DNA from 3 places in the Massilia haematophila genome. Region 1 is predicted to be linked to each of the others. Evidence: predicted binding sites of a transcription regulator. Region 1 holds the regulator's gene; each other region holds the start of a gene.

The links. Region 1 encodes FNR, which switches genes on or off when oxygen is low (the NO sensors DNR and NnrR bind a similar motif). Its sites were predicted from a motif close to TTGATNNNNATCAA; they were not measured.
Region 2: a site for FNR is predicted at 3,374-3,387, ahead of ACFOPH_RS04445 (agglutinin biogenesis protein MshI). Genes of this name have one in related genera too.
Region 3: a site for FNR is predicted at 2,558-2,571, ahead of ACFOPH_RS12015 (universal stress protein). Genes of this name have one in related genera too.

What each region holds. Positions count from the first base shown of each region.
Region 1 covers NZ_JBHRVV010000001.1:2,172,129-2,177,426, reverse strand. The annotation lists gene ACFOPH_RS09650 (DUF885 domain-containing protein) at 1-1,032, shown strand, start outside; gene ACFOPH_RS09645 (VOC family protein) at 1,282-1,710, shown strand; gene fnr (fumarate/nitrate reduction transcriptional regulator Fnr) at 1,717-2,484, opposite strand; gene ACFOPH_RS09635 (cytochrome ubiquinol oxidase subunit I) at 2,704-4,161, shown strand; gene cydB (cytochrome d ubiquinol oxidase subunit II) at 4,165-5,172, shown strand; gene ACFOPH_RS09625 (DUF2474 domain-containing protein) at 5,172-5,298, shown strand, end outside.
Region 2 covers NZ_JBHRVV010000001.1:964,549-969,846, forward strand. The annotation lists gene ACFOPH_RS04435 (agglutinin biogenesis protein MshP) at 1-230, shown strand, start outside; gene ACFOPH_RS04440 (DUF6701 domain-containing protein) at 230-3,301, shown strand; gene ACFOPH_RS04445 (agglutinin biogenesis protein MshI) at 3,438-4,379, shown strand; gene ACFOPH_RS04450 (PilN domain-containing protein) at 4,376-5,023, shown strand; gene ACFOPH_RS04455 (hypothetical protein) at 5,020-5,298, shown strand, end outside.
Region 3 covers NZ_JBHRVV010000001.1:2,692,761-2,698,058, reverse strand. The annotation lists gene ACFOPH_RS12025 (Crp/Fnr family transcriptional regulator) at 80-877, opposite strand; partial or broken gene ACFOPH_RS12020 (response regulator) at 1,311-1,956, opposite strand; gene ACFOPH_RS12015 (universal stress protein) at 2,020-2,487, opposite strand; gene ACFOPH_RS12010 (protein phosphatase CheZ) at 2,874-3,719, shown strand; gene ACFOPH_RS12005 (chemotaxis protein CheA) at 3,719-5,298, shown strand, end outside.

The DNA of each region.
Region 1 (5,298 bases):
GTGCAAGCCTTCATGGCCGAGCTGCATCCGAAGACGAACGACGCCGCCGGTATTTCGCGCCTGCCGGACGGCCTGGCCGCCTACAACCGCGCGCTGGCGAACTACACCAGCACCAACCTGACGGCCGAGCAGATCCACGCCATCGGCCTGCGCGAAGTGGCACGCATCGAAGGCGAGATGGACAAGCACCTGCGCGCGCTCGGCTTCAATGAGGGCAGCATCGAGGCGCGCATGAAGGCGCTCGACGCCACCTTCCAGCCGAAGGGCGAGGGCGATCCTCGTCTCGCCATCCTGGCGCAGTATGCCGAGATGGTGAAGGATGCAGAGCGCCGCAGCGCCTCGCTGTTCAACCTGAAGCCGCGCGCGCCCGTCGAGGTGCTGCGCGAGCCGCCGCTGACCGAAGCCTCGGCCGCCGCCCACTACAGCCTGCCGGCGCCGGACGGCAGCCGTCCCGGCGTGTTCTGGGTCCCCCTGCGCGGGCCGACCTTCGACATGATCCGCATGCGCAGCCTGTCCTACCACGAAGCGGTGCCGGGCCACCATTTCCAGCTGGCGATCCAGCAGGAACTGAAGGGCATCCCGAAATTCCGCAGCCAGCGCATCTTCAGCGGCGGCAGCGCGCACAGCGAAGGCTGGGCGCTGTACACCGAGCGCCTGGCGGTGGAGCAGGGCTGGTACGAAGGCGACGTCCCGGGCCTCTTGGGGGCGCTCGGCTCCGAGCTGTTCCGCGCGCGCCGCCTGGTGGTCGACACCGGCCTGCACACCAAAGGCTGGACGCGCCAGCAGGCGGTCGACTACGGCATCAACGTCCAGGAAGTCGACCGCTACGTCGCCTGGCCGGGCCAGGCCACCGCCTACATGATCGGCATGCTGCGCATCGTCGAACTGCGCGAGAAGGCCAAGGCCGAGCTGGGCGAGAAGTTCTCGCTGCCGGGCTTCCACGACATGGTGTTGAGTAGCGGCTCGGTGCCGCTGGACGTGCTGGGCCAGCTGGTCGACCAGTGGATTGCGAAGGAAAAGGCGAAGGCGTAAGCGCTGACGCGATCGTTGGTTGGGCACGCCGTGCCCACGCGAACCGTCGGCCGATCGACTGCTTCCGTCCGGATGACGATGCCGGCAAGGGCGTAGGGTGGACACCTGTGTCCACGCGGTAGGGCGGCTGATCAGCCGCCTCGACAACAAGAACCGCGCGTGGCCGCGTGCGATGACACGGCGTGGACACAGGTGTCCACCCTACGTTAATCTGGACACTTCCGTCGACCACTCAACAAGGAGCGCAGCATGGAAACCCAGGAATTGCACCGCGGACGCCTGATCGACCACCTCCAGCTCGTCGTGCGCGACCTGGCCGCAGCCCGCAGGTTCTACGACGCGGTCTTCGAGGTACTGGGCGTGCCGCTGGGCGGCGAGGGCGAGGATTATTTCTGGGCCGACGAGCTCTTCGTCTCGACGCCCGGCAGCGAGGCGGCGCAGGGCGTGCTGACCGGCCGCCACCACCTGGCCTTCCAGGCCGCCGACCGCGCCATGGTCGACGCCTTCTACGAAGCGGCATTGCGGGCCGGCGGCAAGGACAATGGTGCACCCGGCGAGCGCAACTACCATCCGGGCTACTACGGCGCCTTCGTGATCGATCCCGACGGCAACAACATCGAAGCCGTGTACCACGGCCCGGCCACGCGCAGCGCGCAATCGGTCAAGGTGACTTTCTAGACTCGGTCACGCCATCGGGCTGCACTGCTCGGTGCCGGCGGCGATCGCGCGCAGGTGGGCCGGTTCGAGCAGCGTGACCTCGCGCTTGTCGACCGCGATCCAGCCCTGTTTCTTGAAGCGCGACAGCAGGCGGCTGACGCTTTCGATCGTCAGGCCCAGGTAATTGCCGATGTCCTCGCGCGACATGCGCAGGGCGAAACTGGTCGAGGAATAGCCGCGCGCGGCGTAACGTGCCGACAGGTTCACCAGGAACACCGCGAAGCGCTGCTCGGCGCGCATGTTGCCCAGCAGGAGCATGACGTTCTGTTCGCGCGTGATCTCCTGGCTCATCATGCGGTGGAAGTGGCGCAGCAGGGCCGGCACTTCGCCGAACAGTTCCTCCAGCCGCGAGAACGGGATCTCGCACACCTCGCTGCTTTCCAGCGCAACCGCGTCGCAGTGGTGGCGGTCGCCGCTGATCGCATCCATGCCCAGCAGTTCGCCGGCCATCTGGAAACCGGTGATCTGCTGCTCGCCCGCCGCGTTGACCTGGTAGGTCTTGAAGTGGCCGAAGCGCACCGCGTACAGGCTGCGGAAGGGTTCGCCCATGGCATACAGGCGCTCGTCGCGCTCCAGGCGCCGGCGCCGGCCGATGATCTTGTCGAGCCGCTCGATGTCCGCGTTTTCCAGGCCCATCGGCAGGCAGAGCTGGTGCATGCTGCAGGCGCTGCAGCTGGCCTTCAGCGCCTGGATGCTGATCGGGGAGGAAGCGGGGGGAGGGGTGACTTGGGTCATCGGTCTACGAATAGTCGCGGTCAATACGGGAATTATAGTCCGGTCCGGCGCCGTGGCCAGTCTTTTGCCGCAAGCTGTCCAGTTGGAAAAGCCTGATAAACAGGCGCAATGGACGCGGGGCTGTGCGTGCACATGCGGGTCAAGGTCAGGGAAAGATGCCAATTGTGCGCTTGCCAAGCCGTGCTAGATTCTGGACACCGCAGATCACGAGGAGGGTTCATGTTCGGCCTATCGGCGTTGGATCTGGCACGCATCCAGTTCGCTTTCACGATGTCGTTCCACATCCTGTTCCCCGCAGTGACCATCGGCCTGGCGAGCTACCTGGCCGTGCTCGAGATGTCCTGGCTGCGCACCAGGCGCCAGGTCTACGTCGACCTCTATCACTTCTGGCTGAAGATCTTCGCCGTCATGTTCGGCATGGGCGTGGTCTCGGGCATCGTGATGGCCTACCAGATCGGCACCAACTGGAGCTATATGTCCGAGTTTGCCGGCAGTATCATGGGGCCGGTGCTGGCCTACGAGGTGCTGACCGCCTTCTTCCTCGAGGCCGGCTTCCTGGGCGTGATGCTGTTCGGCTGGAACCGCGTCGGCCCCCAGCTGCACTTCGTCGCCACCTGCATGGTCGCGATCGGCACCCTGATCTCGGCCACCTGGATCCTGGCCGCCAACAGCTGGATGCAGACACCCCAGGGTTATGCCATCGAGGGCGGGCGCATGGTGCCGGCCGACTGGCTGGCGATCGTCTTCAACCCCTCGTTCCCGTTCCGCCTGATGCACATGGTGGTCGCCGCCTACCTCACCACGGCGCTGATCGTGGGGGCGGTCGGCGCCTGGCAGCTGTTGCGCCGGCGCGACAATCCGGCGGTGCGCAAGATGCTCTCCATGGCGATGTGGATGCTCCTCATCGTCGCGCCGATCCAGGCCGTCATCGGCGACTTCCACGGCCTGAACACCGCCGAGCACCAGCCGGCCAAGCTGGCGGCGATGGAAGGGCACTGGCAGAACGAGCCGGGCGAAGCCATCCCGCTGTTGTTGTTCGGCATACCCGACATGGAGGCCGAACGAACCCGCTACGCCGTCGGCATCCCGCGCCTGGGCAGCATCATCCTCACCCACAGCTGGGACGGCCAGTTCCCCGGCCTGAAGGACTTCCCGAAGGACGAGCGGCCGAATTCCCTGATCGTGTTCTGGAGCTTCCGCCTGATGGTCGGGCTGGGCCTGCTGATGATCGCGCTCGGGCTGTGGAGCCTGCTGCTGCGGCGCGGCGGGCAGCTCTTCACCAAACGCCTGTTCCTGCGCGCGGCCCTGTGGATGGGGCCGGCCGGGCTGGTCGCCATCCTGGCCGGCTGGGTGACCACCGAGGTCGGGCGCCAGCCCTGGGTGGTGTACGGCGTCCTGCGCACGGCCGACGCGGTGTCGCCGCACGGCGCCCCGGCCCTGGCCCTGACGCTGGCGATCTTCGTGGTCGCCTATTTCTTCGTGTTCGGCGCCGGCACCGCCTACGTGCTGCGCCTGATGCGCAAAGGGCCGCAGCATTTCGCGCTGAACCGCGCCCCCGAGGGCGGCCCGGGCGAGGACCGTACGCCGATGCGTCCGCTCTCGGCCGCCGACGTGGGCAACGACGACGAGGGCACGGCCGAGGGGGCGGGCGACGCCGCCGACGGGGAAAGGAGCTGAACCATGGGCATCGACACCTCGGTCATCTGGGCCGTCATCATCTACTTCGCCGTCTTCATGTACGTGCTGCTGGACGGCTTCGATCTCGGCATCGGCATCCTGTTCCCTTTCGTCAAGCAAAAGCGTGACCGCGACACGATGATGAACACCGTCGCCCCGGTCTGGGACGGCAACGAGACCTGGCTGGTGCTGGGCGGGGAAGGGCTGCTGGCGGCCTTTCCGGTGGCCTATTCGATCATCCTGTCCGGCCTGTATCTGCCGCTGATCTTCATGCTGGTCGGCCTGGTGTTTCGCGGCGTGGCCTTCGAGTTCCGCTTCAAGGCCAAGGAGCACGAACGTCACCTGTGGGACAAGGCCTTCATCGGCGGCTCGGTAACGGCGGCCTTCTTCCAGGGCGTCTCGCTCGGCGCCTTCCTGGACGGGATCGCGGTGTCCGGGCGCAGCTACGCCGGCGGCGTGCTCGACTGGATCGCGCCGTTCCCGATCCTGGCCGGCTTCGGCGTGCTCATCGCCTACACCCTGCTGGGCAGCACCTGGCTGATCATGAAGACCGAGGGCGAGCTGCACGACCGCATGGTGCAGGTGGCGCGTCCCTTCGCGCTGATGCTGCTGGGCGCCATCGTGGTGGTCAGCATCTGGACCCCGCTGCGCGACCCGGCGGTGGCCGACCGCTGGTTCACCTTCCCGAACATCCTGTTCCTGGCGCCGGTGCCGGTGCTGGTCATCCTGTCGATCGCGCTCCTGCTCGGCTCGCTCAAGGGCCGGCCGCACCGCTGGCCTTTCGTGGCGGCCCTGGCCCTGGTCTTCCTCGGCTACACCGGCATGGCGATCAGCATCTGGCCGCACATCGTTCCCCCGCACATCACGATCTGGGAAGCGGCATCGCCGCCGGCCAGCCAGGGCTTCGCGCTGGTGGGCACGCTGTTCATCCTGCCGGTCATCCTGATGTATACGGTCTGGTCGTACTGGGTGTTCCGCGGCAAGGTCAAGGCCGACGCGGGGTATCACTGATGCGCCCGCGCTCGCGCGCCGGGTCGGACGCCAACGGGCAGGCCGGCAAGCGCCCGGCGCCGCTGTGGCTGCGCCGCCTGGGCTGGATGGCCGGCCTGTGGGCGGCCGGGGTGGCGGCCCTGTTCC
Region 2 (5,298 bases), 1.2 Mb from region 1:
ACTCGCCGCTGGCGGGCTTTTCGGTGAGGGTCGAGTGCGAACCGGTGGACGTCAGCGCCTTCGGGAACACGACGGTGAACCTGGGCCGCTGGATCATCCGCGCCACCGCATGCAGCGGAGCGGCGCCGTGTCCGGCCAACTCGCCAGCCAACTCGCCTGCCAACGCGCCGGCCAACCCGCCGGCCGAGCGTGCCGACTACGTCGAGCGCGTGATCGAGGTGCAGATCTGATGGCGCGGTTCCGTCTCCTGTCGTTCCTGGCCTTGTGCGGCCTGCTGCTGGCGCTGTGCGCGCCGGCGCGCGCCGACACCGCGATCCGCCTGTACAAGAGCTTCAATGGCAGCGTGAACTTCACCGGCACCCAGGTCACGCTGCGCGACTCGAGCAACAGCAGCAACGCCTGTTCGGTCGCCTCGTCCAGCGCCAACCGCAAGGCCGACCTGGTCGTGCCGGCCGGCGCCACCATCCTCTCGGCCCAGCTTTACTGGGCCGGCTCCGGCCCGGCCGACAACACCGTCACCTTCCAGGGCAAATCCATCAGTGCCGAGCGCAAGTACACCTCGGCCACGGCCGGCAACGGCATGAACTACTTCAGCGGCGTGGCCGACGTCACCGACTACGTGAAGGGTTCCGGCACCTATACCTTCTCCGGCCTGACCGTCGCCAACGGCAATCCCTGGTGCGCCTCGCAGGCGGTGCTGGGCGGCTTTTCGCTGCTGGTGGTGTATGCCCACCCGAGCGAGCCCGAGCGCGTGCTGAACCTCTATGAAGGCTTCCGCTACGTCCAGAACGGCGAGATCAGCTTCACCGCCAACAACTTCCGCTGGCCGCGTCCCTGGTGGCCGGTCGTCGAGAAGGCCCGCATCGGCCACATCACCTGGGAGGGCGACGCCACGCTGGCGGGCGGGGGCGAGCGCCTCATTTTCGACGGCAAGGAAATGACCGATGACATGAACCCGGCCGGCAACCAGTTCAATTCGCGCAGCAACATCAACCGCGACTACAACTCCTACGGGATCGACTTCGACGCCTACGACACCGAAGTGGTGCAGTGGATACTCTTCGCGCCCAGCGTGACCACCATCTACCGCACCGGCCAGGACCTGGTCCTGCTGAGCGCCGAGATCCTGGTGGTGCCGACCCTGCCGGTCTCGGACTTGTCGATCCAGATGACGCGTGGCGGCGCGATGCAGGTCGGCCAGCGCGCCACCTACACGATGGTGGTGACCAACAACGGACCCTACACCGAGGCCGGTCCGATCACCGTCACCAACACGCTGCCCGCAGGGATGAGCTACGTCTCGGGCAGCGGCGTGAACTGGACCTGCGGCGCCAGCGGCCAGCTCGTGACCTGCACCTACAAGCCTGCGCTCGCCCCGAACCTGAGCGCGCCGGCGCTGACGATCACGGCCAGCATCGACCAGTCGGGCAAGATGCTCAACACCGCCAGGGTCGACGGCACGTCGGACAACAACGAGGCCAACGACACCGCCAGCGACGAAGCGACCGCGCTCGCCCCGCCGGTCGTCTCCGGCACCGGCTACGTGTTCACCGACCGCGCCTGCGCACCGAAGGTCGCGTATCCGTCGAGCGCCTGCCTGCCGTACAGCGCCACCGTGAACGGCGGCAGCGCCGCGACGATCTACGTGACCGCCGTGCGCGACAAGATGACGGTGGCCCTCAGCGGCACCGAGGAAAAGACCGTGTCGATGCAGTTCGGCCTGGCCTGCCAGGACCCGGCGTCGGCGCCGCCCACGGGTGCCGTCAAGGCCACCTATGCCGGCGCCACGCTGCCCTTCTGCATGAGCAACGGCAGCGTGCCGTCGGCCGGCACCCCCTGGTCGCCGGCGGTGTCGATGAAATTCCCGGCCAACCAGGCCTCGGTTGCCGCGAACTTCGTCTATGCCGACGTCGGCACGGTGCAACTATACCTGCTGGCGAACGGCAACGTTTCGCCGTCCGTCACCTTTACCTCGGTTCCCAAACAGCTGGAATTCCGCAGCATCGTCAGCGCGGGCGGCATGGCCAATCCCGGCGCGGTCGACTATGCCGGCGGCGGCTTCGTGGCGGCCGGCAATGCGTTCTACGGCGTGGTCGGTGCCAGGCTGTTCGACGGCAGCTTTGCCCCGAACTTCGGCCGGGAAACCGGCAACCCGGACGGGGTCGCCGTGGCGTTGTCCGTGCCGCCCGTGGAAAACGTGGAGCAGGTGGCGGGCGCCCTGACGCAGACCCGCACCAGCGCCGTAGGCGGTGTCGGCGTGACAATGCAGTACAGCGAAGTCGGCGTCGTCGTCCTGACGCCTGGGCTGTCGAGCTACCTCGCCACCGGAAGGCAGATCGGCGGCCTGCGCCAGAACGTCGGCCGCTTCTTCCCGGCTTACTACCGGACCAGCATCGAGACCACGCCGTTCGGGTGCGCCGATGCGATGCGCTGCGACCCGGGCTTGAGCGGCGCCGCCTATTCGCGCCAGCCCTTCGAGGTCACGGTCGAGGCCTACAATGCCGAGGACAACGAGCTGAAGAATTTCAAGGGCAAATGGCGTCAGGCGGTGAAACTGGTGGCTGCCGCGGGGCAGGGCGGCGCTGCGCTGCCGGCGGCGGCGGGCAGCCTCGCGCCCGGGACCCTCGCTCCCGGGGCGGGCGCCGACGCCTTCATCCGCGGCACGGCGGAGTTCGAACTGCCGGTCGGCTATGGGCCCGACGACCTGGCAGGCAAGCGCTACACCGATCCGACCGCCGTCTACCTACGGGCCAGTTCGACCGAAACCCTGGCCAGCGGCACGGTCGAAGTCAGCTCGCGCCGCACCAATCCCGAGGATTCGGTGGAAGCCGGGATCATGATCGTCAACGGGCGCCTGAACGTCCCCGGCGCCCAGGGCGTGAACACGCTGCCGACCCCGCTGCGTTTGCAGGCCCAGTACTGGAACGGCAATGCCTGGCTCAACCATGCCGAGGCGCCGGCCGAAGCTTTCATGCCGCTCGACGCGGTCTACAGCTCCTGCGGCGGCGCCCTGGTGCGCGCCGGCCTGGCGCCTGCGCCCGTGGGCAACACCGGCCTGGACAACTGCAATACCGCCCTGGTGCGGGCGGCGTCGAACGACGCCATCACCCTGGCTGGCGGGGCCGGCGTGTTCCGGCTGGCGCCGCCGGGCGCAGGGGCCGGCGGCAGCGTCTGGGTCCGTATGCGCCGGCCCGGGATGGTCAAGGATGGCAAGGAGCGCGACTGGCTCCCGAGCACCCGTGGCCGCGTCCACTTCGGCGCCGGGCGCAGTCCGCTGATCTACCTGCGCGAAGTCTATTGACGAGCCGGCAAGGAAAATCTGCCCAGCAGCCGTGCAAAGTGACAACTTTTTTTGTTCGCTTTGACGCCGTACTTGAATATAATCAAGCCTTTATCGTAAAGACCTGATAGCCGCACCACCACCGAACCGGACCTGCATGCGTTTTTTTAGAAGAGCCAAGAAAAGAGAAGGATGGCTGGCGATCAGCCTGCTGCGCGACGGCATCGCCGCCGTCAGCATGCAGACCGCGCCCGACATCCGTCCCCAGGTCCGTCAGGCGGTGTTTTATCCGGGCAAGGTTGGACCGGAACTGCTGGAGAAACTGGGACGCGAACTGCATGCGAACGCCTACCGCTGCAGCACGGTCCTGGCCGGCGGCGAATACCAGATCCTGTCGGTCGACGCGCCCAACGTCGAGGCGAGCGAGCTGAAGACGGCGGTGCGCTGGCGCCTGAAGGACATGCTCGACTTTCACATCGACGACGCCACCATCGACGTGCTCGACCTGCCGGTCGACAGCGCGGCGGCCGGGCGCGCCCAGCACTCGATGTTCGCGATCGCGGCGCGCAACAGCACCATCGAGGCGCGCCAGAAGCTGTTCGCCGGCGCGAAGGTCGAGCTGTCGGTGATCGACATTCCCGAGATGGCGCAGCGGAACATCGCGGCCATGATCGAGCCCGAGGGCCGCGGCCTGGCCATGCTCTCCTTCGGCGACGAAGGCGGCCTGCTGACCGTCTCCTACAAGGGCGAGCTGTACCTGGCGCGGCGCATCGACATCGCGCCCGAGCAGCTGCTCGACCCCGACCTCGAACGCCGGCACCACAGCTTCGACCGCGTCACGCTCGAGCTGCAGCGTTCGCTCGACAACTTCGAGCGCCAGTATTCCTTCGTCAGCGTGGCCAAGCTGGTGCTGGCGCCGTCGACCATCGCCGGGCTCGAGGACTACCTGTCGAGCAACCTCTACATGCCGGTCGACACGCTCGACCTGGCCACGCTGTTCGACTTCGGCCGCGCGCCGGAACTGGCCGACCAGGCCCTGCAGCAACGCTTCCTGGTGCCGCTCGGTGCGGCCCTGCGCCACGAGGAGACGGTGCTGTGAGCCAGCAGATCAACCTGTTCAATCCGATCTTCCTGCAGCAGAAGAAGATATTCTCCAGCAAGACGATGGCCCAGGCGCTCGGCGTGCTGACGCTGGGCGTGGCCGCCATGGCGGTCTACGGCAACGTGCGCGTGACGGCGCTCCAGCGCCAGGCCGACGCCGGCGCGGCCCAGCTCCAGCAGCGCGAGGCGCGGCTGGCGGCAGTCACGGCCGAGTTCGCGCCGCGCCAGAAGGATCCGCTGCTCGCCGCCGAGGTGCAGGAGGCCGAACGCCAGCTCGGCGCCCTGCGCGAGGTGTCCGGCGTGCTGCAGCGCGGAGAGCTGGGCAATACCCGTGGCTATGCCGAGTACTTCCGCGCGCTGGCGCGCCAGCATGTCGACGGCCTGTGGCTGACCGGTCTCACGATCAATGGCGCCGGCAGCGAGATCGGCGTGCGCGGCCGCGCCCTCGATCCGGCCGCGGTGCCGGGCTACCTGACGCGCCTGACGCGCGAACCCATCCTGCAAGGCAAGGGCTTCGGCAGCCTCTCGATCTCGGAAGGAGCGAAGGAAGGCGCTGCGGGCATGCCGGCAGCGGCGCAGCCGCCCTCGTCACCATTCATCGAATTCAGCCTGCAATCGAACAGCGAGGCGCCGCGCCCATGAAACAAGCCTGGATAAAATTCGCGGCGCGCATCGACGCCTTGACGCTGCGCGAACGGATCATGGTGTTCGCGGCCAGCGCCGCCGCCATCGTGTTCCTGCTGCACTTCTTCGCGCTCGGACCCCAGCTGCGCCGGCAGGATGCGCTGAAGGCGCAGATCGGCCAGCAGAGCAACAACATCGAAGGCATCGACAACGAGATCCGCGCGCGCGTCGAGGCGGCGCAGCGCGATCCGGACGCGCCGGCGCGCGAACGCCTGGCCGCGGTGCGCAAGGAA
Region 3 (5,298 bases), 520 kb from region 1:
GAGGTTCACGGTCTCCTTGCGAAACCGCGAACTTCCGGAGCCGCCCATCGGCCGGGCCTGTCCCGGCGATGCGGGCCGCTCAAGCCGTGGCCAGGATCTGGTCGTCGCCGGCGGCGTCGAGTTCGGCCTTCTGCTTGGCGCCGGCCTGCTTGGTGCGCGAACGCGAGGGCGGCAGGCGGCGCAGGGTCTTGAGGGCCTCGGCGTCCTTGATGCCGATGGTGCGCTGGTCGACGGTGATCAGGCCGATTTCGTTAAAGGCCGACAAGGTGCGGCTCACGGTCTCCAGGGTCAGGCCGAGGTAGCTGCCGATCTCGTGGCGCGTCATGCGCAGGTTGAACAGCTTGCTCGAGTAACCCATTGCCGCGAAGCGGTCGGCCAGCGACACCAGGAAGCGCGCCACCCGGGCTTCGGCCGACAGCGCGCCGAGCATGCCGATCATGGCCTGTTCGCGCACCAGTTCGCGGCTCATCACGCCGTACATCAGGTTTTCCAGCTCCATGTGCACCCGGCCGAGTGCGGTCAGCTTCTTGAACGGCAGCAGGATCAGGTCGCAGTCCGACAGCGCCACCGCTTCCGAAGCATAGTGGCGGGTGTGGATGCCGTCGACGCCGAGCATGTCGCCCTTCATCGGGAAGCTCAGGACCTGCTCGTTGCCGAACTCGTCGATGAGGACGGTTTTCAGGAAGCCGGAGTTGACGATGTACAGGGTGTCGAAGGCCTGGCCGATGGTGTGGACGCGCTGGCCGGTCTTGAACTGTACGTGCTGGAACAGCAACTCTTCGGAGTTGACCGAGACGGCGGCCTGAATATGGAGCAGGTCGCAGACCTCCTTCAGGTTGGACCACAGCCGGCCTTGTCGTTGGCGCCCGGCTTCCATCGGGGCGGAATGCATGGTCGACGTGCTGGCACTGCGTTGATCTGTCGTTGGCTGGGACTGCATGCTCATCTCCAGTGAAGAAAACTTTCGGGCTTGGCCATGCGGGCCTTGCCGGTGCTTCAATAGGAATCCAGAAAAGCGGCAGGCTTGGCTTACGGTGGGAAAGTAGATCGCAAGCAAGTCGAAACGCTGGATTCAGTATGCCAACACGAGTTCGGCAGGGGTATCAGCAATGGCTGAATGTGTAGGTAGGAGGGTTGGTAGGACTGTAGGAATATTCTTACCGAAAATGCGTACTACCGAGGGAAGGGCGGGGAAGGAGATACCGGGCAGGATACCGCTTTGCGCAAGCTGCGTGTGGCGCCGGTGGCACGAATGCGACTGGACGGTGTCAAATTGTGTTGACCCGGCGCTTCTTGCCCGGGCCGCTGTACTAGGCTTTCATGGGCGCCAACAGGCGGTGCGCCACCGCATACTGCACCATTTCCGACAGCGAGGTCATGCCCATCTTCTGCATGATCCGCGTCTTGTGGGTGCTGACCGTCTTCACCGACAGGTGCAGGTTGTTGGCGATCTCGGTGATCGACTTGCCCCCCCACCAGCAGCGAAAATACCTCGAACTCGCGGTCCGAGAGTTGTTTGTGCAACAGTTGTTCGTTCGGCGCCATGATGTTCAGCGCCAGCTGTTCGGCGACCTCGGTGCTGATGTAGGGCCGGCCGGAGGCGACCTTGCGGATGGCGCCGACCAGCTGGGTGCCCGCGCTTTCCTTGGTCAGGTAGCCCTGGGCCCCGGCGCGGATCGCGCGCACCGCGTATTGTTCTTCCTCGTGCATGGTGAGGATCAGGATCGCCAGCTTCGGCGCTTCGCTGCGCACCTGGCGGATCAGGTCGACGCCGCTGCGTCCCGGCATCGACAGGTCGAGCAGGAGCAGGTCGAAGCCGCCCTGGCGCACCAGCGACAGCACCTCGAAACCGTTGGTGGCCTCGCCGACGATCTCGACGTCGAGCGCGCCGTCGAGGATGCGCTTGAGCCCCTCGCGCATGATGGTGTGATCATCTGCGATGACGATTCTTATCATGTTGCTTCCCCCCTTGGGCCGCGGCATGCCGCGGCCGTCTCTTCGATTTAACCACGCGCCGCTTCAGCTGGCGGCCGGTTCGCTGATCAGGCGGTGCACCAGCACCGGCTTGGTCGTTTGCGACAGCACCTTGTTGGTCACGCTGCCGAGCAGGAGCTGGCCCCAGCCGCTGCGCCCGTGCGAACCCATGAAGATCAGGTCGCAGCCCTGCTGCTCGGCGACCTCGACGATCTTCAGGGCGGTAGCGTCGGAAAACGCCGTCATGCAGCTGTGCTGCAGGCTGGCGGCGGCGCAGGATCGCATGATGCGGCCCATGTAGTCCTCGCCCATGCGCTTCATTTGCGCCACGTATTCCTCCTCGCTCGGGTAGGAGGGTGGAATGATCTCGACGTAAACGGGATATTGGTACTCCGGCGCGACGAACAGGGCCAGCACTTCGGCGCCCATTTGCTGCGCGAACTTGACGCCGGCGCAGGCCGTGTGTTGCGACACGGCCGAACCGTCGGTGGTGATCAGAATTTTCCGGTACATGATGAGCCCTCCCTGAGGCACCTATTGTGGCGCCTAGTACGCGGTCGTTTGATTGTGATAGCGCAACCAGTTGATTTTGGTCAAACATGAGCTCGCTTGAGCAAGAGCCCCCGGGAAAACGGCGCACAATCGGCACGACCACAAAAACAACACCTGGCTTGTGAAAAGATTCAGTAACCGCCCGGTTTTATTGTCGCGGAATTAAGTTTCCTTGTCCATTTTGTTGTAACGCGATCTCCGACATTTACCTACGGCAACTGCGCTGCTACACTCGCCAACTACTATTTGGGCTTTCAGCGAGGTGGTTCACGCGCGCGAAAGTCCGCATTACCCATCGGACCAAAGCACGCAGACCGCGACATTTATATTATGGAGAAGCAGGGATTATGACCGACGCCGCTGACGATTTCGACGCACTTTTCGAGGAAGTGGCGGCCCAGCGTGCCAGTGCCGCGCCGGCTCCCGCCGCGCCTGCCCCGGCAGCCGCCAGCGCCGACGAGGACGACCTGGAAGCGCTGTTCGAGCAGGTGGCCGCAGGCCAAAGCGCCGCCCCCGCCGCCGCATCGGCCGCCGCCCCGGCAACCGATGTGGCGCTTAGCGCCGTACCTTCCGCCGAAGGCGAGGGCGACAAGAACATGTACGAACGCCTGGGCGGCATCGTGCGCCTGTTGCACGACTCGCTGCGCGAGCTGGGCTACGACCGCGCGCTGACCGAAGCCTCGTCGCAGATCGTCGACGCCCAGGACCGCCTGGAATACGTCGCCACGCTGACCGAACAGGCCGCCAACAAGGTGCTCAACACCCTGGACGACGGCATGCCGGCCCAGGACAAGCTGTCGAAGCAGGCCCAGGACATGGAAACGCGCTGGGACGACCTGTTCTCGGGCAAGCTTAGCCTGGAGCAGTTCAAGGCCCTGGCCGGCGACTCGCGCCAGTTCGCGCAAGCCGTCTCGGAAGCGACCGAAGCCGAAAAGGCGCGCCTGCTCGAGATCATGATGGCCCAGGACTTCCAGGACATCACCGGCCAGCTGATCAAGAAAGTGGTCGCGATCACCAAGACCGTCGAGAACGAGCTGGCCCAGCTGCTGCGCGACAACGCGCCGCCGGAAACCCGTGCCAAGCTGGCCGAGAAGGAAGCCGCACCGGCGCCGCTGATGCAGGGCCCGTCCGTGCCGGAAGTGGCGCTGGACCAGGACAATGTCGACGACCTTCTTGCCGAGCTGGGATTCTAATGGACGATATGCTCAAGGATTTCGTCGTCGAGGCGATGGATCTGGCAGTCAATGTTGAAGAGCATCTGCTGCGCCTCGAACGCGACCCCGAAAACAAGGAAACGCTGAACGCGGTGTTCCGCTCCTTCCACACGATCAAGGGCGGCGCCGGCTTCATGGGCCTGCCGGCCCTGGTCGCGGCCTGCCATTTGACCGAAAACCTGTTCGACGCGCTGCGCACCGGCGCCGCTCCCGTGACGCCGCTGGCGATCGAGGCGGCGCTGCAGGCCTCGGGTTTCGTGGCCGACCAGCTGGGCGACCTGAACAACGGCACCGCGCCGGAACAGCTGGCCTCGATGCCCCAGGACCTGGAACGCATCCTGATGGACGCGATCGAAGGCAAGGCCGAGGCCGCGCCGGCAGCCCAGGTTGCCCCTGCCGAACCTGCGCCTGCAGTCGCGTTTGCAGCCGAGCCTGTGCCGGCCGCCATGCCGGCACCTGCCGCCGCCGCGGCGGGCGAGGACGGCCTCGACTGGACCGCGATGTACAACGCCGTGGTGCCGGCCGCGAACGCGATCGGCGCCGACGCATCGGCGCCTGCCGCGCCGGCCCCGGCCGCGCAAGCGGAAGCCGCGCCTGCCGCCGCCCCTGCCGCAGCCGGCGCCAAGCCGGGCTGGGACGGCATCGAGCGCCGCCAGGACAACAAGGTGGCCGAAGCGCGCGCCGCCGCCGCCCCGGCCAAGGACGAGAGCATCCGCATCGACGCGGTCAAGCTCGACGCGCTGCTGGAAGTGGCCGGCGAATCGGTGCAGGCCGCCAACCAGGCCGCCGTGCTGCTCGAGCGCCTGTCGCAGTTCAAGTTCGAAGGGCAGGCCGCGACCCTGATGGCGACGCTGACCGAAACCCTGGAGCGCGCCTCGCGCTACTCGGCCGAACTGCAGCGCGCCACGCTGGCGACCCGCATGCAGCCGGTGGGCCGCCTGTTCCAGAAATTCCCGCGCCTGGTGCGCGAGCTGGCGAAAGACCTCGGCAAGGACGTCGAGCTGACCATCGAAGGCGCCGAGACCGAAGTCGACCGCGTCGTCGTCGACAGCCTGTACGACCCGCTGGTGCACATGCTGCGCAACGCGCTCGACCACGGCGTCGAGTCGCCGCAGGACCGCCTCGCCGCCGGCAAGCCGGCCAAGGCCTTCATCCTGCTGAAAGCCTGGCAGGAAGCGAACAGCGTCATGATCGTGCTGCAGGACGACGGCAAGGGCATGGACCCGGTCAAGCTGCGCAAGAAGGCTTTTGAGAAGGGCCTGATCGGCGAGAACGGCGCCCCGAACGACGAGGACGCCTACCAGCTGGTGTTCCTGCCGGGCTTCTCGACCAAGGAAGTGGCTTCCTCGGTCTCGGGCCGCGGCGTGGGCATGGACGTGGTCAAGACCGCGGTGGAAAAGAACCGCGGCGCGATCCGCATCGATTCCCAGCTCGGTTCGGGCACCAAGTTCGCGATCCGCCTGCCGATCGAACTGTCGATCGTGCCGACCATGCTGGTCTCCACCTCGGGCGCCTCGCTGGCGCTGCCGATGGCGGTGGTCGAGCGCGTGGTCGAGCT